4 regions of the Trinickia caryophylli genome follow, and region 1 is predicted to be linked to each of the others. Evidence: predicted binding sites of a transcription regulator. Region 1 holds the regulator's gene; each other region holds the start of a gene.

What was found. The regulator FNR, encoded in region 1, switches genes on or off when oxygen is low (the NO sensors DNR and NnrR bind a similar motif). The targets are predictions, from matches to a motif close to TTGATNNNNATCAA.
Region 2: the regulator FNR is predicted to act here: its motif matches at 6,035-6,048, upstream of U0034_RS12940 (cation-translocating P-type ATPase).
Region 3: the regulator FNR is predicted to act here: its motif matches at 4,857-4,870, upstream of hemN (oxygen-independent coproporphyrinogen III oxidase).
Region 4: the regulator FNR is predicted to act here: its motif matches at 3,063-3,076, upstream of U0034_RS20255 (universal stress protein).

Annotation. Positions count from the first base shown of each region.
Region 1 is NZ_CP139970.1:170,771-178,088, reverse strand. It holds gene U0034_RS00805 (SDR family oxidoreductase) at 1-357, shown strand, start outside; gene U0034_RS00800 (ureidoglycolate lyase) at 412-1,260, shown strand; gene U0034_RS00795 (DUF3564 family protein) at 1,376-1,759, opposite strand; gene U0034_RS00790 (c-type cytochrome) at 1,800-2,147, opposite strand; gene U0034_RS00785 (DUF1488 family protein) at 2,325-2,606, shown strand; gene U0034_RS00780 (Acg family FMN-binding oxidoreductase) at 2,748-3,776, opposite strand; gene U0034_RS00775 (zinc-dependent alcohol dehydrogenase family protein) at 3,965-4,951, shown strand; gene fnr (fumarate/nitrate reduction transcriptional regulator Fnr) at 4,973-5,749, opposite strand; gene U0034_RS00765 (universal stress protein) at 6,035-6,511, shown strand; gene U0034_RS00760 (sulfotransferase family protein) at 6,594-7,274, opposite strand; gene U0034_RS00755 (class I SAM-dependent DNA methyltransferase) at 7,271-7,318, opposite strand, start outside.
Region 2 is NZ_CP139970.1:2,875,117-2,882,434, forward strand. It holds gene glcD (glycolate oxidase subunit GlcD) at 1-1,015, opposite strand, end outside; gene glcC (transcriptional regulator GlcC) at 1,215-1,997, shown strand; gene U0034_RS12935 (AI-2E family transporter) at 2,023-3,105, opposite strand; gene U0034_RS12940 (cation-translocating P-type ATPase) at 3,279-5,939, opposite strand; gene U0034_RS12945 (hypothetical protein) at 6,215-6,865, shown strand; gene U0034_RS12950 (FadR/GntR family transcriptional regulator) at 6,925-7,318, shown strand, end outside.
Region 3 is NZ_CP139971.1:1,071,630-1,078,947, reverse strand. It holds gene U0034_RS24010 (lactate permease LctP family transporter) at 1-117, opposite strand, end outside; gene U0034_RS24005 (LutB/LldF family L-lactate oxidation iron-sulfur protein) at 233-1,678, opposite strand; gene U0034_RS24000 (LutC/YkgG family protein) at 1,675-2,391, opposite strand; gene U0034_RS23995 ((Fe-S)-binding protein) at 2,388-3,266, opposite strand; gene U0034_RS23990 (FadR/GntR family transcriptional regulator) at 3,408-4,157, shown strand; gene U0034_RS23985 (Rrf2 family transcriptional regulator) at 4,275-4,754, opposite strand; gene hemN (oxygen-independent coproporphyrinogen III oxidase) at 4,954-6,405, shown strand; gene U0034_RS23975 (Crp/Fnr family transcriptional regulator) at 6,414-7,103, shown strand; gene U0034_RS23970 (hypothetical protein) at 7,097-7,318, opposite strand, start outside.
Region 4 is NZ_CP139971.1:201,601-208,918, reverse strand. It holds gene U0034_RS20270 (glycine zipper 2TM domain-containing protein) at 159-866, shown strand; gene U0034_RS20265 (SDR family oxidoreductase) at 1,073-1,858, opposite strand; gene U0034_RS20260 (SDR family oxidoreductase) at 2,000-3,007, shown strand; gene U0034_RS20255 (universal stress protein) at 3,129-4,091, shown strand; gene U0034_RS20250 (hypothetical protein) at 4,211-4,678, shown strand; gene U0034_RS20245 (hypothetical protein) at 4,799-5,122, shown strand; gene chrA (chromate efflux transporter) at 5,118-6,392, shown strand; gene U0034_RS20235 (peroxiredoxin) at 6,423-7,076, opposite strand.

The DNA.
Region 1 (7,318 bases):
TCGGCCGCATCGAGCGTGAAGGGCGTGCCGAACCGGTTCGTCTATGGCGCGTCGAAAGCCGCCGTGGTCGGGCTAACGAAAGCGGTCGCCGCCGATTTCGTGACGCGCGGCGTGCGCTGCAACGCCATCTGCCCCGGCACGGTGGCCTCGCCGTCGCTTTCCGCGCGTATCGCCGAGCAGGCCCAGGCACAGGGCAAGACGGTAGCCGAAGTCGAGGCGGCATTCGTCGCGCGCCAGCCGATGGGCCGCATCGGCCGTCCGGAGGAAATCGCGGCGCTTGCTGCCTATCTCGCGTCGGACGAGTCGGCGTTCACGACCGGCCAGATCCATCTGATCGACGGCGGCTGGTCGAATTGAATCCGAGCGCCCCGCGCTGAACCCCATTTCTATTCTCACTGCCACGGCAACGCTATGAAACTGCTTCGCTATGGGCCGAAAGGCCAGGAAAAACCGGGCCTGCTCGACGCCCAAGGCCACCTCCGCGATCTCTCGGCACACATCGACGACGTCGCGGGCGATGCGCTCTCCGATGCGGGGCTGGCGCGCCTGCGTGCGCTCGATCCGGCCGCGCTGCCGCTCGTTGGCGACGAGCCCCGCATCGGCGCATGCGTGGGCCGCGTCGGCAAGTTCGTCTGCATTGGTCTGAACTATGCCGATCACGCGGCGGAGTCGGGGTTGCCGATCCCCGCCGAGCCGGTCATCTTCAACAAGTGGACGAGCGCGATCATTGGTCCCAACGACGACGTGGAAATTCCGCGAGGCTCGAAGAAGACCGACTGGGAGGTGGAGCTGGGCGTCGTGATCGGCAAGCCGTGCAAATACGTCGACGAGGCGAGCGCGCTCGACTACGTGGCCGGCTATTGCGTCATCAACGACGTGTCCGAGCGCGAATGGCAAATCGAGCGCGGCGGGCAGTGGGACAAGGGCAAGGGCTTCGACACGTTCGGCCCGCTCGGACCCTGGCTTGTCACGCGCGACGAAGTGCCCGATCCGCAAGCACTCGATCTCTGGCTCGAAGTCGACGGGCATCGCTATCAGAACGGCAATACGCGCACGATGATCTTCTCCGTTGCGAAGATCGTGTCATATCTGTCGCAATGCATGAGCTTGCAGCCCGGGGACGTGATTTCGACCGGCACGCCGCCCGGCGTCGGTCTCGGGATCAAGCCCGAGCCCGTCTATCTGAAGGCGGGGCAGGCCATGCGCCTCGGCATCTCGGGCCTCGGCGAACAGCGTCAGCGCGTCGTGGCTGCGCAGTAGCGGGTAGCGGAAGCGCAGTAGCCGCGATCGAATGCACGCGCGGCGGCTGCGCTTCGGTTAGAGCGCTGCAATCAAAAAAATGAAAAGCGGCGCAATGAGAGGGCGCCGCCAAGGCTCAAGCGGGCGAGGCCGCGTCGGCGTCGTCACCGGCGAAAATGCCATGCTCGGGCGGCGCCGTCTCTTCGTCGACGCACTGCACGTACCAGTGGCCCGGCGAACTTCTGCGGCTGCCAATCCACTGCGCGCCACCCGTTTCGCCTTCGAACGGCCCCACGTCGCCGTCGAGTTCGAGCCCGTCGAGTTCGAAGATCGGCACCTCGCCGCCTTGTGCGCAGACCGAGGTCGCGTGCGGCTCGGTGCGCAGCACGCCCCACGCGGGCAGGTTGACGCCGAAATGACTCTCGCGTGACCATTGCCGCCGCTCGCGATCGAGCCAGAGTATCGCGTAAGCGCACGGGTTGAGACGATCGAAGGTGCTGAGATGAACGGTGATGCGCATCGTGCTCTCCACTAGTGTCGGCATGAAGCAGGGTTGCCGGCTATTGATCGAGTACCCATTCGACGAGGGTGTGCGCGTCCTCTTCCGAAAGCGGTCCGCCGCGCTCGGCCGCCGGGGGCATGGACATATCGCCCCAATGGGCCTTGCCGCCCTTGACGAGTTTGTGTTCGAGCATGACCCGCGCACCAGGTTCACTGCGGTAGCGCTCGGCGATCTGCCTGAACGACGGCGCAAGAAAAGGCGCGTCCACGGTGTGGCAGAACATGCAATGCTGTTGATCGATGAGCGCGGTGGGCTCGAACCGTTGCGCGAGGGCGGTTCCGCTCGTCGCCGCGAAGCAGACGAGCACGGCAACGGCCGATCGCGAAAGGCTGTGCGGCGCATTCATACGAAACACCCTCGAAGACGGTCGTGGACGCTGAGGATCAGTGTACGGATGCGCTGCGCCGGTATCGTTGATGCAAGTCAAGCCGTGCCTTGCCGGCATTCGACTATGCTGAATCCATGGGCGGCGCGTTCCATGCGGCTCGCCCGCCGTTTCGAGCTGCGTAGCGAGGTGGCAGTCATGCATATCACGTTTCCCCCGGAGCCGGCCGAGTATTGCGGCCGGGATCTCGTGCTCGCCTTTTCGGCCGTCGTCGACGGAGAGCGCGTTCAATGCGCGATCACCGCCGAAGCGCTCGAAGATCACTTCGGAGCGGAGTCGCTGCGCGAGGAAGACGTCGTCAAGGCTTTCGAGCGGAATCGGCATGCCATCGAAAAGGCTGCGCGACGCATGCTGCACGAGCTCGGCAAGAAGCCCGTGCTGCTGCACAGTGGATTTTTCCGCTTCTACGAGGCCGGCTAAGGCGGCTTCCTCGGTCCGGCGTCAGTGCCCGGGGCGCCGGGCTGTCGGGGCTGTCGGGGCTGTCGGGGCTGTCGGGGCTGTCGGAGCGCAGGCGGCGCGTAGGCAGCGTGGAAGGCACCCGCCGTGCCGCTGATTATCGCGTCAGCTCAGCACGTCTTCCAGCGGCCGGCGCGGGGCGTGTTCGACATGCGGCCCGCGCCCCATTCGCAGCAGCAGTTGCGGTGTCGCGTCGAGTGCGAGCGTTTGCCGCAGCCTGGCTCGCAGCGTATCCACTTCGATCGGCTGATTCAGATACGAAGCGCTGAGTCCTTCTCGCACCCCGGTCAGCAACAGCCGTTCGAGCGCTTGCCCTGTTGCGAGCCATGCCTCGGCGTCATCGGCACCTGTGGCAAGGCACACGAGCAGCGGCGAACCGGCGGCCAGCGCATGATGCGCCGCCGCCACGCCGCCGCCCAGATCGAACGTGCGAATCGCCAACGCAGCCAGAGGCGTCGTGAAGTCGAGCAGCGCCTCGATCCCCTCAGCCTGAGCCGGCATGCCGTCGCCCCGCCGGCGCGGGTGAATCCAGCCCGCCAATTCGCGGCGAAAGCGCGGGTCGTCGAACTGCGCGCGATCGGCCTCGCCGATCGCATCGGCGATCCGCTCGCGCTCCGCGGCTGCGCTGATGCAAATCGCTTCCACGCCCTCGGCGGCTGCTGCGTCGACGAGGCGCAGGCAGACGTCGCCGGGCACGGGCTCGTCGGCGAACGGCAGACGCGTCGTGACACGCTGGGCGATCGCGTCGAAGAGCGGCGCGAGGCGTTCGTCGCGCGCCGCGCCCGGCTCGATGCGCACCTGCGCGAGGACGTCCGGGTCGGCTCGAGCGGGAAATACGGTGATCGCATAGCCGAGCCCCAGATGGGCGAGGGCAATGCGCAGATTCATGAGCGCAGCGCCGCAACTGATGATCAGTTCGCGGTCGTACGGGTCCGCGACCGGCAACGCGCGCAGGCGGTCGGCGCTGAGCACGAGCGTCTGCCCGTCGACGGCAAAGCGCCATGGCTGCGTGTTGTGGCTCGAGGGCGCGAGCACGGCATAGCGCACCGCGAAGCGCAGCTTGTCGGCGATGCTCGCGTCGGGGGCGAGCTTGTCGTTGATGCGCCACGCGGCGCTGTGCGCGGACTTGTCCATGAGCAACGTCTCCTTTGCCGTGTGCGGCTCTCGAAAGCGGCGGCATGCGCCGATAGGCGCATCGTCGCGCCCGGCGCGGCCGCGCGCGTTGAGATGGGTCAAGACAGTGGGATCGAATTGCGGTGAAATGGCTCGAAGCGGCTCAGCGCCGCTCATCGTCGAACACCGAACAAAAAGGAGGCGAAGCAATGCTCGCAATGGTCTTCGACGGCACCTCGCCCCTGTTGCAGGAGCGCGAGCTGCCGGATCCGCGCCCCGGCCCGGGCCAGTTGCTGATCGACGTGCATGCATGCGGTGTATGCCGCACCGACCTGCATGTCGTGGACGGCGAACTGCGGCACCCGAAAACGCCGCTCGTGCCGGGGCACGAAATCGTCGGCACCGTGGCCGGGCTCGGCGAGGGTGTAACGGGTTTCGCGCTTGGCGACCGGGTAGGCGTGCCTTGGCTCGGCCATACCTGCGGCCACTGCGGCTATTGCCGGCACGGCCGGGAAAACCTTTGCGACGCACCGGCATTCACGGGCTATACGATCGACGGTGGGTACGCCGAGCGCACCGTTGCCGACAGCGGCTACTGCTTTCATCTGCCGCCGCAGTACGACGACGTTTCGGCGGCGCCGCTGCTTTGTGCGGGCCTCATCGGCTACCGGACGCTCGCCATGGCGGGCGATGCGCAGCGCATCGGGCTCTACGGATTCGGGGCGGCGGCGCACATCGTCGCGCAGGTGGCGCACCACGAAGGGCGCAGCGTCCATGCGTTCACGCGACGGGGGGATACGGCCGCGCAGCAGCTCGCCCGGCGGCTTGGTGCCGCCTGGGCTGGCGCGAGCGACGAAGCGGCGCCGGAGCCGCTCGATGCGGCGCTGATCTTCGCGCCCGTGGGCGCACTCGTGCCGGCCGCGCTCAAGGCGGTGGTCAAGGGCGGCATCGTGGTCTGCGGCGGGATTCACATGAGCGATATCCCGGCCTTTTCCTACGACCTGCTCTGGGGAGAACGGCGAATCGTCTCGGTGGCGAACCTGACACGCGAAGACGGGCACGCCTTCATGCGGGTTGCCCGGCAGGTACCGCTCGAACTTCAGACGACGGCCTACCCGCTGCGGCAGGCGAACGTCGCGCTATCCGACTTGCGCGAAGGGCGGCTTGCCGGCGCGGCCGTGCTGACGATGCGGTAGCGGCGGCCCAGCCCACCGCGTTCAGACCCGGGCGAGTGCTTCGAGGTCGACGATGCGGATCTGCTTGCCGTGCGTTTCGAGAAGACCGTCGCGCTGGAACTTCGAGAACATGCGGCTCACCGTTTCGAGCTTCATGCCAAGGTAGTTGCCCATTTCCTCGCGCGTCATGCGCAGGTTGAATTCGGCGGCCGAATAGCCGCGCGCCTGCATGCGCGTGGAGAGATTCAGCAAGAACGTGGCGACGCGCTGCTCCGCGCTCATCGTGCCGAGCAGCATCATCAGCGACGATTCGCGCACGATCTCGCCGCTCATCGTGCGCAGGACCTGATGCTGCAGCGATTTCGACTCGGCGCACAGCGCTTCGAGCAGTGCGTAAGGGATGATGCAGACGCTGCTGTCTTCGATCGCGATGGCGTCGCTGCTGTGGCGCTCCGCGCACACGGCATCGAGCCCCAGCACTTCGCCGGCGAGATGAAAGCCCGTGACCTGTTCGCGTCCGTCGCGATGCATCACCACTGTCTTGAAGGAGCCCGAGCGCACCGCATACACGCTTTGGAACTCGTCGCTCGAGCGATAAAGCGCTTCGCCGCGCATCACGACGCGCGTTGCGCTCACGATCGTGTCGAAGCGCGCGAGGTCCTTCGCCGCGAGTGTATTGGGCATGCAGACCGAGCGCATGGCGCAGCTCGAGCAACGTGCGGTTGCACGTGCGGGCTGAGCTGCACGCGGTTGCCATGAGATTTGCGCGGCGGACGGTGCGGTGCATACGTCGTCGTTACGGTCTAGTTCGAGCAGCATCTTGGCCTCCGCCGGTGGTCGCGGGCACATCGGCACCGCAGTGGTTTCCATGGCGAAAGTATGGAAGTTCACTCGGAGAAAACCTATCGGCGGCGTACGAAACTGCGGTAAGTGTTCGCGAAGCGTTGTAAGGATTATCCTACGGCGGCACCGGAAAGCGCCGATTCGTCAGGCGTGCGGATTGGCGGCAGCCGTTGATTTCGGTCAAGCCGGGCGGGGCGCAGCCATCGCACACTTATTGCACGAACACATCCGTGCAACGGGCGACAGCCCCGGAGGACTCTCATGTACAAGAAGATTCTCGCTGCCGTCGACGGCAGTCGCGCCTCTCGTCTCGCGCTCGACGAGGCGGTGAAAATCGCCAGGACGTCGGGCGCATCGGTCGTCGCCATCAGCGTCGTCGAGCATGCCCCCCAGCTCGTCGACGTCGGGGCCGTCTACCAGGGGGAGGAAGGCGCGAGCGCGGCCGCGATTGAGTCGGCCACGGCGGCGCTCGAGGAGGCGGCGGAGCGCTTCGCTGCCTGCCACGTGCAAGGCACCACGCGTGCCGTCGATGCGTATGGAGAAAGTATCGCCGCCGTCATCGCGCGCGTGGCTGACGAGTTCGAGGCCGAATTGATCGTCATGGGCACGCACGGCCGGCAGGGTGTGCGGCGCGTCTTGCTCGGCAGCGTCGCCGAGTCGCTGCTGCGTGCGGCCGACGTGCCGGTGCTGCTCGTGCGCCACGATGCCGAAGCGGGAAAGCCGGTGGCCGAGCTTTGATCGCCCGCCGGCAGCGATCACGGCCGGCTCGCGCAATGAAGCCGGCGCAATATTCGAGCGGCAGGGCATGCCGCGCTTCGCGTCATGAGCCGGCGCTCAAACTGTCCAAATAGGCGCGCAGCCTTGTTTCGAGCTCGGCGGGGTCGGACGGAAGCGCACGCTGCCGTGCTCCGTCTGCGCGCGTCTTGCGCTCATGCAGGCGCGGGTAGGGTACGTTCGGCACGGGGACCCCGAGAAAAGCACATAACGGCTCCCAACCCGCTTCCGCCGGAAAGACGAGCAGTTGCTCGGCCGGAACCGAGTCTACGACGGCCTGGTTCCAGCGCCTGAAATAGTCGGTCATGAACGCCCGGTCGGCGATCCTTTCGCCGAAATCGCGCCTTAGAAACTCGCTCAGCGCGCGCCCTGCCGTACCGAATAGCGGATTGGCGCCCCGCGGAGAAAAAATCGTCTCCTGAACCGAGTCGAACCAGCCATCGGCGTCGCGAACGGAGAGAATCACCCGTGCGTCGGGAAAACGTGCGAGCAGCACAGGCCAGAAACAGCAAGCGGGATAATCCACCGTGGCCGCGTAGCCGTCGAAGATTGCGTCCCAGTCGGGCTCGCCGTGTATCGCGTCGAGCCATAAAGGCAGCGATCTCCGCAGCGTGGCGCCGATCTCCATGGCGTGATAGCACGGGCCGAAGCCGATATGCTCCAGCGCCAGCTTCAAAGAGAGCGTGCCCGTGCGCCCTAATCCGGCGCCGATCACTTTCAAGCTCATTCGAGGCCTTTGCGTTCGCTCGCCGCGTCTCGATGCCGCCGATA
Region 2 (7,318 bases), 1.6 Mb from region 1:
TCTTGCGTCCGGCCCACAGGCGCAGGCGTTCGGCTTCGTCTTTCGCTACGGTGACGTTGGCCGCACCCGCCGCGCGCAAGAGCTGGCTTACGTGCGCGATGTCTTCGTCGACGTCGATTTCGGCGCCATCGAGCTCGCACAGCAGAATGGCTTCCGCGTCGACCGGATACCCCGCATGAATGAAGTCCTCGGCTGCGCGGATCGCAAGGTTGTCCATCATCTCGAGCCCGCCCGGGATGATGCCCGCGCCGATGATCCCGGCGACGGCCTTGCCGGCGGTTTCGACGTCGTTGAAGCTGGCCATCAGCATCTTCGCGCACTGCGGCTTCGGCAGCAGCTTGACCGTCACTTCCACGACTACGCCGAGCATGCCCTCGGAGCCCGTGAAGAGCGCGAGCAAATCGAAGCCGGGGCTGTCGAGCGACTCTGCGCCGAGCGTCATCCGCTCGCCGTCGATCGTGAGGATGTCGACGTTGAGGATGTTGTGGACGGTGAGGCCGTATTTGAGGCAATGCACGCCGCCCGCATTCTCCGCGACGTTGCCGCCGATCGAGCAGGCGATCTGCGACGACGGATCGGGCGCGTAATAGAGCCCGTGGGGCGCCGCCGCCTGCGAAATCGCGAGGTTGCGCACGCCGGGCTCCACGCGGGCGATGCCGGCCACGGGGTCGATGGCCACGATGCGTTTGAACTTCGACATGACGAGCAGGATGCCTTTCTCGAGCGGCAGTGCGCCGCCCGAAAGGCCGGTACCCGCGCCGCGCGCGACCACCGGTATGCCGCGCGCCGCCGCCAGTTTCAGTACGGCCGCGACCTGCTCGACCGTTTCAGGCAATACCACGCACAGCGGGACGGTGCGGTAGGCGGACAGGCCGTCGCATTCGAAGGGGCGGACATGCTCGGGCTCGTGCAGAACCTGCATACCCGGGCAGAGGCGTTCAAGCGCTTCGATGAGCGCGTCGCGGTCGACGGGCGGCAGCGCGCCGTCGATCCTTTCGTCGTATTTGAAATTCATGATGCGTCCCGTAGCGGGGCGGCCTGCGCCGTGGCCGGATCGGATGATGGGCGGATTGTCGAACGCGCTGCGACGACCTGTCCATCGGGTAACGGAGTGGTCGTACCAGTTTTTTCGATTTAGTTTACAGGGCTGCCCGGCACGCGCGTAGAATCGCGTCGAGGGCGCTACAGGCGCCGTGCCGCATTGAGTTTCAAAAGTGGTCATACCAGTGAAATCACGCATCGAAGAGGGGGCGACGCGCAATGTCGCCGACGTGGTGGCGGAGCGCATCGAGAAGCTCATCGTCGACGGCGTGCTGAAGGAAGGGCAGGCGCTGCCCTCGGAGCGGCGTCTGACGGAGAAGCTCGGCGTATCGCGCAGCGCGCTGCGCGAGGGGCTCAAGCTGCTGCGTGCGCGCGGCATCATCGAGACGAGCCACGGCCGCGGCTCCTTCGTTGCACGGCTCGCGTCGCGCGAGCAGACCACGCCGATGATGCATCTGCTCGGGTCGCAGCCGCGCACCCTGTACGACTTGTTCGAGGTGCGCGGCCTGCTGGAGGCCGAATCGGCGCGGCTGGCCGCGCTGCGCGGCACGCCGGCCGACTACGTGCTGATCACGCGGCGCTACGAGGAAATGATGGCCGCGCATGGGCGCGAATGCGACGCCGAGACGCACGCGCGGCTCGATCACGCGTTTCATCTGGCCATTTGCGAGGCGTCGCACAATCCCGTGCTCGTGCATACGCTGCGCTCGCTGACCGATCTGCTGCTGAGTTCGGTGTTTGCATCGGTGAACAACCTCTATCACCGGGAGGCGCACAAGCGGAAGATCGATCGGCAGCATGCGCGCTTGTACAACGCGGTGGTGGGCAAGCTGCCGGAGCTTGCGCGGCGTGCCGCAGGCGAGCATCTGCGCAGCGTGGGGGTATGCCTGCGCGAGATCGAGCAGGAGGAGCAGCGCCTCGTGCGCTCGACGCTCAGGCTCGAGGGCTGGAAGTGAGACGAACGAGATCCGGCGGCGCCGGCTAACGGCGCTCGGGCGTGCCCGTGCGCTGCTCGGGAGCCCCGGTGAGCTGCTCGGCCTGCCATTCGCGCCAGACGGCGATCAGCATCGCCACCACGAAGGGGCCGATGAAGATGCCGATCATCCCGAAGGCCGCCACGCCGCCGAGCACGCTGAACATGACGAGCAGAAACGGCATGCGCACGGCGCTGCTGATGATGAATGGGCGGATCACGTTGTCGACCCAACTGACCACGAGCGCGCACCAGGCGAACAGGCCCGCGGCGGCCCAGGTCTGGCCCGCCACGAGAAGGCTGATGACGACGGGCACCCAGACGAGCGGCGTGCCGAAGGGCAGAAAGGCGACGATGAGCGTGAGGATCGCAAGGAACATCGGCGCGCCCGCGCCGGCCGCCCAGTAGCCGATGCCGGCAAGCGCGCTTTGCGCGATCGCCGTGAGCACGATGCCGTAGACGACTGAGCGGCTGACGGCGCCCATTGCTCTCAGGTAGACATCGGCGCGAGCTCCGAGAAACGGCCGTGCCGCGAGCCGCACTTGCGCGAGCAGCGTTTCGCCGTCGCGGTAGACGAAAAAGAGCGTGAACACGGCGAAGCCGAACTTGGCGGCGTTGCGGCCGATCCCACCCGCGATCTGGGCGATTTCGGCGGCCCATTGATTGCTCCATTGCGCGAGCTGGGTGCCGAGCGAGGAAGGTTCGCGCGTGATCTTGTCGGCGAAGCCGCCGAGCCAGCGGCCAAGCAACGGCACGCGCTCGACGAGGTCGAGCAGTGGCTGGCGGTGATCGGTCAGATAGGTAGCGGAGCCGCTGAAGAAGACCGCCGTTTCGTGCGTGAGCTGGACCATCAGGGAGAACATCGGAATCACGAACGCGAGCGCGAGAAAGGCGGTCATGAGCAGCGCGCTGATGCCGCCGCGCCCGCCGAGCCGCGTGCGCAGCCACGCATAGGCCGGCCAGGTCACGTACGCGATGATGAGTGCCCAGGCGACGGGAATGAGAAAGAGATGCAATACCACGATGCCGAGAGCGATCAGGCACGCGAGCAGCGTGCCGAGCACGAGGGATTTGGTGCGCAGCTGGGTCATGTCGGGCGATGGCGTGAGCGGCCGGGTTCCTGGCGGGTCGTTTCGGGCAGCCGTGACGATTGTGGACGCTCGCGGGCGTGGGTTCAAGCGGGTTCAAGCGGGTTCAAGCGGGTTCAAGCGGGTTCAAGCGGGTTCAAGCGGGTTCAAGCGGGTTCAAGCGGGATCGGGCGGGTTCAAGCGGGATCGGGCGGGTGCGTGGCCGGCGGCGTGGCGCGATGGCGCGCGTGCCGCAGTATCCGCTTCTCGAACTCGACGGCCAGGAAGACGATGCCCGCGAGCGCGAATGAGGCGAGCAGTTCGCCGGCGGACAGCGGCGCCGTCCTGAATATGGGGTTGAGCGCTGGTACGTAGACGACCGCCAACTGCAAGACCACCGTCAGCGCGACCGCGCCCGCAAGCAGCGGGTTCGCCCGCGGTCGGCCCGTCGAGAACAACGGCCGTTCGGAGCGGACCGCAAGCAGATGCGCCATCTGCGCGAGCGCCAGCACGGTGAACGTCATTGTCTGCCAGTGCGCGTGGCCGGTCTCGAGCGCCCATGCCTGGGTGAGTAACGTCACGGCGGCCATGAGGATGCCGCCCCCCGCAATCTGCCAGCCCATACCGTGCGTGAGCCGCTGCTCGCGCGCGTGGCGTGGCGGGCGCCGCATGATGTCGGGCTCGGCCGGTTCGGCGGCGAGCGCGAGCCCGGGCAGCCCGTCGGTGACGAGATTGATCCAGAGGATGTGGATCGGCAGCAACGGCACCGGCAGCCCCATGAACGGGGCGAGGGCGACCACCATCAGCTCCGCCGAGTTGCAAGTGAGCACGTAGCGAACGAACTTGCGCACGTTGGCGAAGAGGCGCCGGCCTTCCTCGACGGCCGCGACGATCGTCGCGAAGTTGTCGTCGAGCAGTACGACACTCGCGGCTTCACGCGCAACGTCCGTGCCGCCGCGGCCCATGGCCACGCCAATGTCGGCGCGCGCGAGCGCCGGCGCATCGTTGACGCCGTCGCCCGTCATCGCGACATAGCGCCCCTCTCCACGCAACGCTTCGACGATGCGGATCTTTTGTGCCGGGTCGACGCGCGCGAACACGGCGATCCGCTCGATTCGCCGGCGCAGCTCCGCATCGGTCGACGCGGCCAGCTCCCGGCCCGTCATTACCGCATCGGGACCGTCGTGCGCGGCATCGAGCAGCCCGATCGCGCGGGCGATCGCCCGGGCGGTGACGGGATGGTCTCCCGTGATCATGACTGTCCGGATGCCCGCCGCCTTGCACTTCGCCACCGCGTCGGGCACCTCGGGGCGAGGCGGATCGATCATGCCGACGAAACCGATCAATTCGAGCGCCTGCTCGACCTCCTCGGCGGTGCATCGCGCGTCGGGAAGGGCTGGCCAGCGGCGGCGAGCCAGGGCCAGTACCCGCAGCCCGTCGGCGGCCATCGCTTCGGCGGTCGAGATCATCTGCCCGGCGGACAAACGGGTGCCGCCCGGCCCGGATGCGCACCGGGCCAGCACGGCTTCGGGCGCGCCTTTGGTGTAGGCGATGAAGGCATCGCCATCGGCATGCAGCGTGGTCATCCGCTTGCGCTCGGAGTCGAACGCGTATTCCATTCTGCGCGGCGTGGTTCGTCCGATCGCGCGCTTGTCGATGCCCGCATCCGCGGCTGCGCGCAGCAGCGCGATCTCAGTGGGATCGCCGATCGGCTTGCCTTGTTCGTCGTAGCCGGCGTCGTTGCACAATGCCGAGGCGTGAAGCAGTGCGGCGAGCGTTTCGTCGTTGCCGACCGGGCCCGCCGCGATACGCGGCCCTCCGGCGGCGCACAACTCGACCACGCGCATGTCGTTGCAGGTCAGTGTGCCCGTCTTGTCGGTACAGATGCAACTGACCGAGCCGAGCGTTTCGACGGCCGGCAACCTGCGCACGAGCGCCGCATGGCGCGCCATGGTGCGCGCGCCGAGCGCGAGCATGACGGTGACGACGGCGGGAAGGGCTTCGGGGATCGCTGCAACAGCGAGGCTGACGGCCGTCAGCAGCATGGGCAGCAGCGGTTCGCCGCGAGCGAGGCCGGCGACGAAGACGAGCGCGCAAATCGCGAGCACGGCGAGCGCCAGCTGGCGACCGAAGCGGGCGAGGCGGGCCTGCAGCGGCGTGCGCGTGCGCGGTGCCGATTTGATCAGAGCGGCAAGGTGGCCGAGCTCCGTGTCCATGCCGGTTGCGACGGCAATGCCGCGCGCCCGCCCGTAGGCGACGGTCGTGCCGCGGTAGGCCATGTTAAGACGATCGGCGAGCGGCAAGCTTTCGTCGCCGAGGGAGGCTGTGGTCTTGTCGATGGGCGCCGCCTCGCCGGTGAGGGCCGCTTCGGCGGTTCTCAACTGCGGCGCTTCGACTAGGCGCAGGTCGGCCGGTACCGTGGCGCCCGCTTCGAGCACGACGAGGTCGCCGGGCACGAGGGCGGCTGCATCGACGATCGCAGGCCGGCCATCGCGCACGACCGTTGCCTTTGGCGCGGCGAGTCGCCGAAGGCCCGCAATGGCGCGTTCGGCGCCGAGGTCCTGCGCGAAGCCGACAATGGCATCGACGAGAACGATCGCGATGACGACGAGTGCGTCGTTGGTGTCGCCGACGGCGAACGAGAGTACGGCCGCCGCGAGCAGCACGAGCACCATGAAATCGGCGAACTGCGCGGCGAACAGCGAAAGCGCGCTGCGCCGTTCGGCTGTGGCAATGTCGTTCGGGCCGGCCGCGTCGAGGCGGCGGCGAGCCTCGGCCGAATCGAGGCCGTGCGCTTCGTCGGTGCGAAGTTGCGCGGCGACGGCCGCCGCGTCGAGCGTGTGCCACGGCGTGCTCATGAGGCAGCGGGCTCCTGGCGGTTGGGGCGGCGCGCTGCGCCGCATCGCGGGAAACGGTTCGCTGCCTATGTTGACGCCGGTCGCGGCGCGGGCTCTTGTCATACATCAAGTGCCCATGTACAAAGGCCGCGAATACCGTCTCCGGTATCCGCGGCCCAAACTGCTCCATGCGTACTGCGAAGGCTGCGGCGCCGGTTGGGGCGCCACAGCCGTTTCCTGGTTCAAAGACGAATGCTTCTTGACAGCGGGTGAACCGACTTCGTACTGCAGTGGTATTGCAAATTGCTTTTGTGCTGCGTGCTGCCGAGGTACTGCGTGCTGCCGAGGTGCTGCGTACTGCCGAGGTGCTGCGTGCTGCCGAGGTACTGCGTGCTGCCGAGGTGCTGCGTGCTGCCGAGGTGCTGCGTACTGCCGAGGTACTGCGTGCTGCCGAGGTGCTGCGTACTGCCGAGGTGCTGCGTACTGCCGAGGTACTGCGTACTGCCGAGGTACTGCGTACTGCCGAGGTACTGCATGCTGCCGAGGTGTTGCGTGCTGCCGAGGTGCTGCGTACTGCCGAGGTACTGCGTACTGCCGAGGTGCTGCGTACTGCCGAGATACTGCGTACTGCCGAGATACTGCGTACTGCCGAGATACTGCGTACTGCCGAGATACTGCGTACTGCCGAGGTGCTGCGTGCTGCCGAGCTACTGCGTACTGCTGAGGTACTGCAGACCACTGTTGGTACAACTGGCTTCGAACTACCCACGCGAGGGGAGCGCGTGGACGGAACCCACATCTCGTTCCATGGAAAGCAGTGTACGGCGGCGAGCGCGGAAGCAATTGGTCGAAACGAGGACCCTATTCGGGCCAATTCGACCAATCGCGCTCTCGGCGCGCGAGCGGGGTGCCGTCCACGCGCCGGGGGGGCGGGTTTGTCCCGATAACCGCGCGGCATCAAGCTTGTATGATGACCTCGTCACCTGATGATGATTGCCGGATGTCCATGTTCGAGAAGATTCCCGTCCGCTCGCTGAGCGAAACCGTGGCGCAGCAATTGCTCAAGCAGATCGAGAAAGGCGCGTTTGCCCATACCGGCAAGCTGCCGACCGAGGCCGTGCTGGCCCAGGAGTTCGGCGTGAGCCGCACCGTCATTCGGGAGGCGGTTTCGCGTCTGAAGAATGAAGGCGTCGTCGAACCGCGCCAGGGCAGCGGTGTATTCATCGCCGAACGCGCGGCCATTCGGCCCCTGCGTATCGACTATGCGGAGGCGGTCGAACCGGGCTCGGTCCTGCAGATACTGGCGTTGCGGCGGGCAATCGAGGCCGAGGTGGCATCCGAGGCGGCGATGCGTCGCACCGATGCCGACATGGTGGCCATCGACGCGGCGCTGGCGAAGA
Region 3 (7,318 bases), on a different replicon from region 1:
ACCTTTCATTCTGAACACGGCCAGCGCAAGGAAGTAAAAGACGATCGGTATGGCTGCCGCAAGCGACGACAACGCCAGGCTGCCGAGCGGTGTATAGATCTGACTCCAGGGTTGCATATCGGTCTCCTCCGAGAATGCGAAAAAAAATCGTCAGGACCGCGAACGATCGCCGGCGGCAGCCTGCGCGTCGCGCGGCCGCTCTCGAAGCCGATCGTCGGGTCGCAATATGTCGTTATTCGGGCTGTCCGCGCTCGCGCAGCAACTCGGACAGGCTGCGCGCCGCCGGTGTCAACGGCACGCGATGTTGCGTCCACCCCATTTGACGCCGCGGCGCCCACTTTCTGAAACGCGTCGCGAACCAGCGAAACACGCGATAGGCGCGCGGATGAGCGAACGCGCCGCTCCAAAAGCGCCAGACGATATGCTCGCGGCGGTTGTAATTCGCGCCCTGGCCACGCAGTGGGTGCGCAACGGCTTCGTCGGGCGAACGATTCGCCTCGGTGCGCAGGCGCACGAGCAACTGCGGGATCGGGATGCGAACGGGGCACACTTCGCCGCACGCGCCGCACAGGCTGGACGCGGTCGGCAGGTCGGCGGTGGCCTCCAGCCCAAGCAGGTGCGGAGAGATGATCTTGCCGATCGGCCCGGGGTAGGTCGTGCCATACGCCTGCCCGCCGATGCGGGTGTAGACGGGGCAATGATTCATGCACGCGCCGCAGCGGATGCACTGCAGAGTGGCTCGCAGTTGCTCGTCGGCGTAGGCCTGCGTGCGGCCGTTGTCGAGCAGCACGAGATGCAGTTCGCGCGGCCCGTCGAGCTCGTCCGCGCGTCGCGGGCCGCTGATCAGGTTGAAGTAGGTCGTGATCGGCTGACCCGTTGCCGAGCGCGTGAGCAGGCTGGACAGCGGCACGATGTGCTCGAGCTTCGCCACCACCTTCTCGATGCCCATGATGGCGATATGCACCGGGGGCACCGTCGTCGAAAGCCTGCCGTTGCCTTCGTTTTCGACGAGCCACAGTGTGCCCGTATCGGCCGCGGCGAAATTGACGCCGGAAATACCGATATCGGCATCGACGAATGCGTGACGCAGTGCGTGCCGGCCCATCTGGATCAACTCGTCGACGTCCTCGGTATAGGGCGCGTCGGGAATGTTCTCTTCGAAGAGCCGGGCGATCTGGCCACGCGTCTTGTGGATCGCGGGCATCACGATATGCGAGGGCTTTTCGCCCGCGAGCTGGACGATGTACTCGCCCATGTCGGACTCGAGGCAATCGATGCCGCGTTCGGCGAGGTAATGGTTGAGCTCCATTTCCTCGCTGGCCATCGATTTGCCCTTGATGACCTTGTGCGCGCGATGAGCCGCGGCAATGCCGTGGATGATCTCGTTGCCTTCTTCAGCTGTTTCGGCCCAGTGAACCTGCACGCCCGCAGCCGTCAGTTTCGCTTCGAGGGCGGTGAGCAGATCTGGCAACCGGCCGAGCGCGTGCTGGCGTATCGCTTCGCCGACGTCGCGCAACGCTTCGAGTTCGTCCTGGTCGGGAAACTGGGTCGCGCGCTTGGACTGGAGAAAATCCATTGCGCCGCGGAAACTCTGGCGCAGGAGCGGATCCGCGAGCGCTTCTCTCGCCCGCGCCTTGAAGTCGGCCGGCGGGACGAACTGCATCGGTGTGTCGTTCATTGCAGGGCTCCCGTATCGGCGCGCTCGCCGGTCACGATGACGACCCACATCCAACGCGGGCCATGTGCGCCGTATGCGAGCGTTTGCTGAATGTCGGATGTTTTCGAGGGGCCCGACACGAGCACGAGGTTGGTCGGCATACCGTCGCTCCAGTGCTCGTGCCGCGCGGCGGAATGCAGATCGGCGTGCAGCGTGTCTGCATGAACGAGCGCCACGTGCAGCGGCGGGACGAGCGAGACCGTACGCGGGCTATTGACGTCGGGAGCGAGGATCAGCGTGCCCGTGGCGGCGATGCCGGAGCGGGCGACGGTGAAACCGGCGTCGATGGTGTCGAAGAGCTCGCCTTTCCACGCCTCAATGGGCCGCGCGTAGCGCAGCACCTCGATATTGGGCGGGAGCGCCTTCATCAGCGCTGCGCCTTCCTCGCCCGCCGTATCGAGCAACAGCCTGCGCACGCCAGCGGCGGCGAGTTTCTGTGCGAGTTCGGCAGGCCACGATGCGGCATCGGCGCAGATGACGCCAGCGTGCGACGCCGCCAACGTTTTGCGCATCGTCTCGACGCGCTCGCTTGTCGACATGGCTTGGGTGGCCGCTGGGTGAGCCTGATAATGCGCGTCGATGCGTCGATCGATGTCGGATACGCCCGTGGCGGGGCGGGCGGCCGCCGCCCGGAGCCTGCCCAAGATCCGTTCGCGTGCACCGGGCCGGCTCATGCGGGCTCCTTGCAGCTTTCGGCGGCTGGCCGCGCGTCTTCACGAGCACAGTCTTGCTTGCGGCCGTTTTGGCTTGCGGAGTTCGCTTCGTTATCCGTACCGTTGGTGTGTCGCCAGAGGAAGCTCGCGAGGTGTTCGACCGTCAGCGGAGCCTGCCGGTGCGCGGCGGCGTGGCCGATATTGAGCAGACAGCCGCAATCGGCCGAGACGAGGCGGTCGCAGCCGGTGGCACAGGCCGAGGCGATCTTGTCCTGCACCATTGCGCCGGAAATGTCGGGATGCTTGAGCGAGAAAGTGCCGCCGAAGCCGCAGCATTCCGATTCGCGTTCGTGCTCGATGCGAGCGACGTCGGGCAGTGCGTCGACGAGTGCCACACCGTGCGCGCGCGTGCCCATTTCGCGCCGCGCGCTGCACGAAGTATGCAGCACGACGCGTTCGGGCGCGGCTGGGCCGTTGTCGGGCCGGTACTTCGAGAAATCGACCTTGAGCACGTTCAACAGGAACTCGCTCAACTCGTAGGTACGCTGTGCGAGTTCGCGAGCCTGTGGTCCGGCCACTTCGTCGTCGGCGAACAGCGCCGGCCAGTGGTGGCGCATCATGCCCGCGCACGAACCGGAGGGCACGACAATGGGCCACGGCTCGGGAAAAAGCCCTAACTGCGAACGCGCAACGGAACGGGCCTGCTCGGGATTGCCGCTGCTGTAGGCCGGCTGGCCGCAGCAGCTTTGCGCGCGCGGATAATGCACGGTCAGCCCTTCGCGTTCGAGCAGCTTGATCGCGTCCACGCCGGCCTGCGGGACGAACAGGTCGACGAGGCAGGTCGCGAACAAATAGACGTGGCGGGGCGGGGCGGCGGGGTATTGCCTTTCGTGCATGTCTCTCTCCAAGGGCCGACAACGCGCGGCGGCGAGCGGCTTTTGGCGCATAATTGCCTCATTTGCACGGCGGTTCAAATTGGTTGGACCAATTGCCGTGGGCGGCACACGCCGGGGGCCGTCATCGGGGTGAGGGACATCATGGCTACGAAGGAGCGCGCAGCGGCGCGTGGGCGCGTGGAAGACGTCATGCGCCGGCTCGAGACGTCGCTGCTCGACGGCACGTGGCCTGCGGGCGCGCGGTTGCCGGCCGAGCGGACGCTTGCTGACGAACTCGGTGTCGCCCGAAATACGGTGCGCGAGGCGGTTCAACGACTGGCGGCGCGTGGCCTGGTACAAGCCCGGCGCGGCGCAGGCGTGTTCGTCACGGACCGGCTGCGCACCGGCATCACCGGTACGGCCTCGCCCTGGGGGCAACTCGTGGCCGATCATCCGGTGCTGCGCGACGACATCCTGGAGTTCCGGCGCGTGCTGGAAGGCGCGACGGCCTATTTTGCGGCGCTGCGAGCAACGGCCGACGAACGCAGGCGCATTGGCGCGCTGCTGCGGGAGCTCGAGCAGGCGCGGCTCGCGGGCGACATGGCCACGGAGGCCCAGGCCGACGCAAAATTGCATGAAGCGATCGCGCTTGCGTCGCACAATGCGATGTTTTTGCACCTGCACGCGAGCGTGATCGGCATGCTGCGCGAGCACATCACGATCAACGGCACGGGCCTGCGCATTCGCGACGAGGACGCATCGCGGCAACTGCTCATCCAGCATCGCACGCTGTGCGAGGCCATTCGTGCGCGCCGGCCTGAAGAAGCGCGCACGGCGATGCAAACACATATCGATTTCGTTCGCAGCCGGCTCAATGAGGCGAGCGAGGCCGGCGAGGCTGGCGTGGCTTGAACGCCGCTCGGGTTCCGCAGGCGGACGGTGTCTGCGCGACGGTGCGCCGGCACTACGGCCGGCAAGGAACGTCCGCAAGCCTGCAACCTGCGCGACTGCAATCGGCGCGAACGGACTTCAAGCGATGCGTTTGCGATCGATACGCACGAGCGGGCGGACGACCGGGCCGGCTGCCAGGAGGCGTTCGAGCGTGCTCTGCTCGGCAGCCAGATCCGCCAGCGTGAATTTATCGAGCACGTCGAAATAGGCGCGCAGCGCACTGCCGAGCACGCCGCGCAGCCCGCACGCAGCCGTGATGACACAGGCGTTGCCTTCAGTGTCGAAGCATTCGACCATGCGAAAGTCCGGCTCCATGGTGCGCACCACGTCCCCGACCGTGATCTTGGCTGGCGGACGGCCGAGCCGCAGCCCGCCCGTTCGGCCTCGAACCGTGTCGAGATAACCGGCCTTGCCGAGCGCATGAACGATCTTCACGAGGTGGCCCCGTGCAATGCCGAGCGTTTCGGAGATCTCCTGAATCGTGACGAGATGTTCGCTTCGCACCGCGGCATAGATCAGAACGCGCAGGCTGTAGTCGGTGAAGTCGGTGAGTCGCATGGCATGCCTATAAGGTCTACCGATTCTATATCTTTTACGACGCGTCTGGCACAGCCGGACGGGGGCGGTGGCGGGGTTTCGGTGCCCAAATGCGCCGGATTCATGACATATATCAAGCTGTGCTGTTTTCGGATCGGGACAATATCGAAACGACGAGTGCGAGCATGGCGACCTTCGCCCGCTTGCTGGAGCTGATTGAATCGATATGTCAACCCATTCAGAGCATGGCCGGGCAGCGGCAGCGCCCGAGCAGCGGCAAAATGCCGCGCATTTTCCCGATGTGGAGATTTCGGAGGCGTTGATTCGCCGTTTCGACAACTCGGGCCCGCGCTATACCTCCTATCCGACGGCCGACCGGTTCAACGCGGACTTCGACGAGGCAACGTATCAGCGGTTCCTGGCGGAGCGGGCCGGGGCCACGCACAATCCGCCGCTCTCGCTCTACGCGCATCTGCCGTTTTGCGAGTCGCTCTGCTACTTTTGCGCCTGCAACAAGATCATCACGCGCGATCACGGCCGCTCCATCGAGTATCTGCGGTATCTGATCAGCGAAATGGATCTCGTCGTGCCGCATCTCGGCGAAGATCGCCGCGTGACGCAGTTGCATTTCGGCGGCGGCACGCCGACGTTCTTCAGCATGCCCGAGCTCTCCGCGCTCATGCGCGCGCTGCGCGACCGCTTCGATTTTCAGCCCGATGCCGAACTCGGGGTGGAGATCGACCCTCGTACAGTCAAAGAGACGACGCTCAGTGTGCTGGCCGATCTGGGCTTCAACCGCACGAGCTTCGGCGTGCAGGACTTCGATCCGGCCGTGCAGCAGGCGGTCAACCGCATCCAGCCGCTGCCGATGGTCGAGCGCGCATTGGCGGCAAGCCGCGAGGCCGGCTTCGAATCGATCAACATCGACCTCATCTACGGTTTGCCGAGGCAGACGCTCGCGAGTTTCGAGCATACCCTCGACGAAGTGATCCGGCTCGCACCGGATCGCATCGCGGTCTACAACTATGCGCATCTGCCGAGCCGCTTCAAAGCCCAGCGCCTGATCGTGGCGAGCGAGCTGCCGAGCGCGGAAGAGCGCCTGCAGATCTTCATGCGATCGATGGAGCGCCTGCTCGACGCAGGCTATATCTACATCGGCCTCGACCATTTCGCGAAACCGGAGGACGAGTTGAGCCGCGCGCTGCGCGACAAGAGCCTGCATCGCAACTTTCAGGGCTATACGACGAAGGCCGAGTGCGACCTTCTCGGCTTCGGCGTCTCGGCGATCGGCAAGGTCGGCAACAGCTATTCGCAGTCCACGCGCTCCGTGCAAACGTACTACCGCCATCTCGATGCCGGCAGGCTGCCCGTCGAGCGCGGGCTCGCGCTTACGCCCGACGATCTGCTGCGTCGGGACGTCATCATGACCATCATGTGCAGCACGCCGCTGCGGTTCGACGAAATCGGCGAAGCACACGGCATCGACTTCAAGCGCTATTTCGCGCGCGAGCTGGCCGGACTCGAGTCGTTCGAACAAGCGGGGCTGATCGAGACAGACGACGCGGAGATGAACATTACGGCGAAGGGTCGTCTCTTCGTGCGTGCAATCAGTATGGTGTTCGACGCCTATCTCGGCCAGCCGACCGCCTCCTCATACTCGAAACTCATATGAGTCAGGTCATGGCCAGAAACAAAGTCAGGGTCCAGGACTTTCTTTCGAGAACGGCGCTTTTCAACGAGCTCGCGCCCGCCGAGCTCGATCGCCTGGCCCAGGGCACGTCGCAAATTCAATTGAGCCGTGGAGACATGGTGTTTCGGCGGGGCGATCCCTGCCTCGGATTCCATACGGTGGTGTATGGGCAGATCAAGCTCAGCTTCATCTCGCCGCTCGGCGAAGAAAAGGTCGTGCGCCTGATCGGTGCGGGCGACGGCTTCGGCGAAGCTCTGATGTTCATGGACAAGCCTTACATCGTTTCGGCTCAGGCGTTGGCCGACAGCCTGCTGCTGCACGTGAGCAAGGCGTCCGTCTATGCGGAGCTGCAGCGCGACCCGGCATTCGCATGCAAGATGCTCGCCAGCCTCAGCATGCGTTTGCACAGTTTGATGGTCGATGTGGAAGCATATTCGCTGCGCTCGGGTACGCAGCGCGTGATCACCTATCTGCTCACTTTGAAGGGCGAGCAGTGCGACGAGGGGCAGCGCGTGCGGCTCGAAGCGGATAAGCGCTTGATTGCATCGAGGCTGAACGTAACGCCCGAGCACTTCTCGCGCATTCTGCGCGAACTCTCGCATCGCGATCTCGTGCGGATCAGCGGACGCGAGATTACGATTCCCGACCTCTGCCGGCTTCAGGAAGCCTGCGCCTACTGACGCTCGGTGACGGGCTCGGGCACGCGCTCGTCCCGAGGCGTGGGCTTGTTGCGTTCGCGCTCGTGGCGCTGCACCGATACCCGTGCAATTTCGCGCCTGACGCGGGCGTAGAGCCGCAACGCTCGGGCCAGCAGCACGATGAGCCACACCGAAGCGACACCCAGCGAGAAGGCGGCTACGCGCGCGAGCGGACCGGGCCATTGACTCGCTGCCGC
Region 4 (7,318 bases), on a different replicon from region 1:
ATTCACAGAATCTGTGGACAAATAGGCGCCGCCACGTCCCGGTGCCCCTTGCGCGCCTCGGCCGTTGTTGAACAAACGCTTACAAATGTCACGAGTGGACGGTCCACCGATCGCGTGTACGCGGCGTTTTTGCAGACAAGCCCTCACCGGAGCCTGTCATGGACATGAATACCCACACGAACACGAACCTGGCCAATCAGCTTTCTCCGCGTCACCGCATTCATCCGCTCATCGCCGCAGCCGCTGTAGCCGTCGTGCTCGTCAGCGCCACCGGCATCGCGGCGATGACTGGCTTGCTGCCCACCTCGCGGGCCGTAACCGCCCCGCCGCCGGAGCTCGCCGCATCGGCGCCGATGGTCGCAGCCAGCGCCCCGACCGTCGCAACGAACGCAGTCACGCCGCAGCGGGCCTCGCAACAAGCTCAGCCGAGCACACCGCGCGTGCCGCACCACCGCGCGCCCGCGCCCTCTTACGCCGAAAACGGCAGCTACGGTACGACGGCGCCCGCGCGCGCGCCGCAGCAGGCCGCGATCGATCCGAGCGCCGGCGAAATCGTTGCGATCAACCCGGTGGAAACTCCGGTGCAATCGACGGGCATCGGCGCGGTGGGCGGCGCCGTCGCGGGGGGCCTGATCGGAAACCAGTTCGGCGGCGGACGCGGCCGGATCTTGACGACGATCGCCGGCGCCGTCGGCGGCGGGTTGGCCGGTAATGGCATCGAGCATGCCGTGCGCAAAACCACCACGTATCAGGTGCAGGTGCGTATGCAGGACGGCAGCTACCGAAACTTCAGCTACAACGCGCAGCCCGCGCTGCAGGTCGGCGAGCGCGTCCACGTGGTAGGCGATTCGCTGAGCGCCTCGTAACGCGCACACGGCAAGGCAGGCCGCCGCGGTGTAAGGCGTGCCTGTAACCGCTGCAGATTTTCTTGCCGCGCACGCCCTGGCCGCCGCCCGCTCATATCAAGGCGGCGAGCGCCGATCGCGCCGCGGCGCAGTTGGCCCTCCATCGCGTTAGCCGACGCGGGCAAGACGGGTTGCCGCCGGCGCCGGCGTCGGCGCCGGCATGACAGTCAACCGACGAGCAGCGACTGCCCGCCGTCGATCCACACCGGCGTGCCTGTAATGAATTTCGCCCGCTCGGAACTCAGGAAAGCGACGAGTTCTGCCACGTCGGCGCCCTTGCCCGCACGGCCGTCCGTCAACGGAATCTTGCCCTCCGGATAGTCCGCTGCCTCCGAGGCTTCCTGGCTGTTGCGGGCGCGCGTATTCTCGCCGATATCCGTATCGATCTTGCCGGGGCAGACGACGTTGACCCGTATTCGATGCTTCGCCAACTCGAGCGCGAGCATCTGGCCCAATGCAAGCAGGCCCGCTTTCGTCGTCGAATAGGCCGACGCGCCGCCGTGGCTGAACATGCGCGTGCCGTTGATCGACGAGACGATGACGATCGAGCCGCTACCCGCGCGCTTCAGATGCGGCACCGTGTAATGCAGCGTCAGATAGGTGCCGCGCAAATTCGTGTTCACCGTGTTGTCCCATTCGGCGGGCTGCAATTCGTCGATGGGTGCCCACACGCCGTTGATGCCCGCGTTCGCGACCACGATGTCGAGCGTGCCGTATTGCGCCACACCGCATTCGATCGCGTCCCGCCACGCGTTCTCGTCGCGCACGTCGGCCGTCACGCCGAAGGCATCGCCGCCTTCGCGCAAGATCTCGGCAACCGTCGCCTCGGTTTCCTCGTCCTTGTGCGCGTGTGCGATGACACGCGCACCGTCGGCGGCGAGCTTGAGCGAACAGGCCTTGCCGATGCCCGAGCCCGCCCCGGTCACGAGCGCCACGCGTTGTTGCAGATCCATCGTCCCTTCCCCCATTGCGACACCGGCCGCGTCTTATCGAATGCGGCGGCAATCGCTGTACCCGGAAACGCGCGGGGCACCGCCGTTGCTTGACGAATAGCCGTTCACACGACCTTCGTGGATTCGAAAAGGAGTTCGATCGTGGCTTCCGACGAAATTTCGACATCGCGGCGCAAGCTCATGCAAGGTGCGACCGCCGGCCTCATGACCGCGGTGGCGGCGCGCGCGGTGGCCGATCCAGCCGCTTCATCGCCGAGCGCAAGCCCCGGGGTGCCGCCCGATCCGCGCACCCTCTATCCGCACGCGCCGTTTCCCGCTCAGCAGCAACCATGGCCCGGCCTGGCCGGCAAGATGACGCCGCGGCCAGATCACGGCGAAAAAAGCTATCGAGGCTCGGGCAAGCTCGCTGGACGCCGTGCGCTGATCACGGGCGCCGATTCCGGCATCGGCCGGGCGGCCGCCATCGCGTATGCGCGCGAGGGCGCCGACGTCGCGCTTTCGTATCTGCCGGCGGAAGAGCCCGACGCGCGCGAGGTGGTTCAACTGATCCAGTCGGCCGGCCGCAAAGCGGTCGTGTTGCCCGGCGATATCCGCCAGGAGGCAACGTGCCGGCAGCTCGTGGGCGATGCCGTGCGCGGCCTGGGCGGTCTCGACATTCTCGTCAACAATGCCGCGCGCCAGCAGACGCACGACTCGATTCTCGACATCACGACCGAGCAGTTCGACTGGACGCTGCGCACGAACCTCTACGCGCTCTTCTGGATCACGCAGGCGGCCATCCCCCACATGCCACCAGGCTCGGCCATCGTCAACACCACCTCGGTCAACGCCTACGACCCATCCGTCAACCTGCTCGACTACTCGATGACCAAGGCGGCGATCGCCAATTTCACCAAAAGTCTCGCCAAGCAATTGGTGAGCCGAGGCATACGCGTCAACGGCGTGGCGCCGGGGCCGTTCTGGACCCCGTTGCAGGTAACGGGCGGACAAACGACACAGAACGTGCAGCACTTCGGCGAACAAGTGCCGATGCACCGCCCCGGGCAGCCCGCGGAGCTTGCTTCGGTATACGTTCTGCTCGCATCGGCGCAGGGGAGCTATATCACGGGGCAGATCTACGGCGTGTCCGGGGGGCACGGCGAGCCCTGAAGAAACGGCGGGTATGGCGCGAAGTGCCCTTCTCTGCGCCGCAAGCCCCCTTGTCTTGACGCAAATCAACGGGTGCGCCGGCGACGATGGCATCTTACGATTACCCGACAAGGTCCTCGACATGGAGCAGACAATGAGCGTTCAAGATTCGCGCATCCCAACAGTAGCGCCCGCGCGCAGCATCCTCATTGCAGTCGACGGATCGCCGGCCTCCGGGCGGGCGCTTGCCTACGTGTCGAAGATCGCGCCAGCCGGTGCGCGAATCGCGGCCGTGAGCGTTGCCGACAACCCGCGCACGCTCGTGCCCACCACGCCGCTCGTGGACGCGGAACTCGAAGCGGCGCGCAAGGAACTGCTCCAGGATGCGCACAATGCGGTGGCACAAGCGCACGAAGTGTTTGCCGGCCAGGACGTCATACTGGAAACCGCCGTCATCGATCTGGCCAGGGAGGGCGGCGATATCGCCCGGGCACTCGCGAGCGAAGCCAACAGACGGGCAGCGGACCTCCTGGTGGTCGGCGCGCGCCAACATCACGGGCTGCTGCGCTGGGTCGAAGGCACGGTGTCCGAGCCACTGGCCGCACTCGCGCGGCGCCCGCTCCTGATCGTGCCCGAGGGCTATACCGCACCGATCGAGCACGCGCCGAAACGGATTGTTTTTCCTGTCGACGGAAGCGAGACGTCGGCCAAGGCGCTTCAATATGGATCGACGCTCGCGGCGCCGGATGCGCAATTGCGCGCCGTGTACGTCATCGACCGCGCCGTGCGGTTGACCGACTTCGTACCCGTTCATCTACTGGAAGACGCATTCAGAGACGAAGGCAAAGCCGCCCTTGCCACAGCGGCGCGCATCCTCTCGAGCGTCACGGCCCAATCGAGCACGGCGATGATCGAGACCGGACGCACGGCCGACGATGTTGCGCACGCCATCGTCCGCGATGCGTTGCATTGGCAGGCGGACCTCGTCGTGATGGGCACGCATGGCAGGCGCGGCATTGCGCGCTGGTTCGTCGGCAGCGTGGCCGGCCGCGTTGCCCGGATCGCGCAAACACCGCTCCTGCTCGTACCCGCGGCCCTCGCATGACGGGTGGCCGGCGCCGCGCCGCGCCGCGCCTCTCCTCGCGCGGGCGCGGGCAATTGCGCTATCATCCTTGCAGCTTTGCCGATGGGGTAATCGGATATCAGGCTCGCAAGGAGACCACCGTGATCGATGTGAACGTCTGGCTGACCTCTCAGGAACACTCGCTGCGTGCGATCGGCGAGGTCATGGGCGAGCGCGGATTGATCGTGGTGGGTATGGGGCGCGCGGGCGAGCGCGGCTTCCAGATGATCTATCGCTTTTCCGACGCCTGCGATTCGCTCGCCGCCTCGGGCGTGAACGTGATCTTCGTGTATCCGAAAGAATCGGCCCGCCACGTGTTCGACGCCACCTCCATTCGCGGGGCGCGCTATCGCGGCAAGTCCTGCCTTTTTCTCGACGCCCAGGGGCGATTCTTCAGGAGTCCTGTCCATCCGCGATCGCTGCGCGCAATTCACGTGGATCGCGAGCTGCAACAGCGCGCGGCAGCCGATGTTCCGTTGCTCGACGAAACCTGGGATAAGCGGCTGCGCGCGTTCTTCACCGCAGTAGCCGTCCCCCCGGCGCAGGTAGAGACCCACGCTCACCACTGACCCGCATCTGCCGCCCGGCGGCGGACGTTTCCGCCATTCGCACGCGTATGGCAATTCTCCGATAGCGTGCCGGCCCGCAACGGCGCTACACTCGGGCTGTCATCGCGCCGGAGAGCCATCATGACCGACCTCGATCCGAACCGGACATTCCGCGGGCTCCCCCTTACGCCCGAGCAGGACGCGGAAATCAGGCATTACATCAAGGTGTGCAAGCAGCAAGGCAAGCCCTGGGATACGCCCGAGCTTGCAGCCATGCTGCGCGACATGCTCGAGCCGCCCGGCGAAGACGACGCGGCCGACGACCTCGGCCCCGATTACGACATTACGCGCCGCGCCGCCGAGCGCGCGCATTATTCGGTCGATGACGAAATCAACCCGATCGAAGCATCCGAGGAATGGCAGGCGGCGCTGGAATCCGAGGTCATGAAGAGGCTCAATCATTAGGCCCGCCGCGCTCGCCGCCGGGCACCGCTCGCGCCACGCCTTCGAGGTATTCGCGGCTTTCCTGAAGCTTGGCCTGACGTCGTTCGGCGGCCCCGTCGCTCACCTTGGGTACTTTCGCCGCGAATTCGTCGAGCGCCGGCGCTGGCTCGACGATGCCGCCTACTCCGATCTCGTCGGTCTTTGCCAGTTTCTTCCGGGCCCCGCCAGCAGCCAGGTCGGCTTTTCGATCGGCCTCGCGCGCGCGGGCTGGGCCGGCGGAATCGCCGCATGGTGCGGCTTCACGCTGCCTTCCGTGCTGCTGCTCATCGCCTTCGCGATCGCCGCCCCCGATATGCGCGGCGGGTTCGGTCAAGGTCTCGCGCACGGGCTCAAGCTCACGGCGGTGGCAATCGTCGCGCAAGCCGTATGGGACATGGGGCGGCGCCTGTGTCCCGACGCGCGGCGTACCGCCATCGCCCTTGCCGCAGCCGCGCTCGTCAGCACCGTGAGCAGCGGCTTCGCCCAGCTTGCCGCCATCGTTCTCGGCGCCGTGGCAGGCCTCGCGCTCGGCCGGGTCGAACTTGCCCGTGGCGCCGATGCCGCCGCCCGCACGGCCTGCGCCGCGGCCCCGCATTCGCATATGGCGTCGGTCATCTCGCGCCGCGCCAGCCTGCTCGCATTCGCGACATTTTGTCTATTGCTCGCCGGCATGCCCCTCGTTGCAGGCGCATTGCGCGCGGCCGCGCCCGAAGCCGCCGCGATGTCGCGCGTCTTCGATGCCTTCTTCCGCTCGGGAGCGCTCGTCTTCGGCGGCGGGCATGTCGTGCTGCCGCTGCTGCAACATCAGCCCGCCATCGCAGGCGCGGTCGGCCCGGATGTCTTCCTTTCCGGCTATGGCGCCGCGCAAGCAGTGCCGGGGCCGCTTTTCAGCTTCGCGGCGTTTCTCGGATGGGTGATGGTGCCTGCTCCCTTGCAGTGGGCCGCCGCGGCACTCGCGACCATCGTCATTTTTCTGCCGGGGCTGCTGCTCGTGGTCGCGGCGCTGCCGCATTGGCAGTCGTTGCGTGCACGTCCCGCCATGGCCGCCGTCTTTGCTGGCGTCAACGCGGCTGTGGTGGGCGTACTGGGGGCCGCGCTCTATTCGCCGGTATGGACCAGTGCCGTCCTGCGCCCCGTCGATTTCGCCATTGCGGCCATCGGTTTTTTCCTGCTGGTGCGCTGGAAAGCGCCGCCGCTGCTGGTCGTGGCGCTTTGCGCGGCGGCCGGCATCGCGCTGGCCGCCGCGCACTGAGCGGGCTCGACGGCCCGCTCGCAGGCATCGTTACTTAGGCTGCGCAACCGTGCGCAGGTACGGCTTGAGCGTCTTGAAGCCTTCCGGGTACTTCTTTTTGGCCTCTTCGTCCGAGACCGACGTGGGGATAATGACGTCGTCGCCGGGGCGCCAGTTCACGGGCGTGGCCACCGCATGCTTCGCGTTGAGCTGCAGTGCGTCGAGCAGGCGCAGCACTTCGTCGAAATTGCGGCCCGCGCTCATCGGGTAGACGAGCATCGCCTTCACCTTCTTGTCCGGGCCTACGATGAACACCGAGCGTACCGTGGCGTTGTCCACGGCCGTGCGCGGGCCGCCGCTCGCGTTCGGGTGGATCATGTCGTAGAGCTTCGCGACGTTGAGATCGTGGTCGCCGATCATCGGGTAGTTGACCGGTGTGCCCTGCGTTTCCGCGATATCGCCGACCCATTTCTCGTGATCGCTGACCGGGTCCACGCTCAGGCCGATGATCTTCGTATTGCGCTTGTCGAATTCAGGCTTGAGCCGCGCCATATAGCCGAGTTCAGTCGTGCACACCGGCGTGAAATCCTTCGGATGCGAGAACAGGATTGCCCAGCCGTTGCCGATCCACTCGTGAAAGTTGATCGTTCCTTCGGTCGTTTCGGCAGTGAAGTCGGGTGCTTCGTCACCGATTCGGATGGTCATGTGGAACCTCCTTGGTCTCTTGCGTTGGCAAACCTGGGAAATCCATGCGCAAGCGATGCTTGCCGCCGTCACGGCAGGATCGGAGCGGGCGCCAAAAACGCCGCCCCGGATCGATGCCCCGTTGGCGGGACTCGGCGCTAAAGCGCCAACTCCGGCTGACACACCGCAAGGCACGGGGATGAGGCTCCGAATTATAGCCGCCGGCAGACGACGGCTGCGTCATTACGCGCACCGAACTCGCA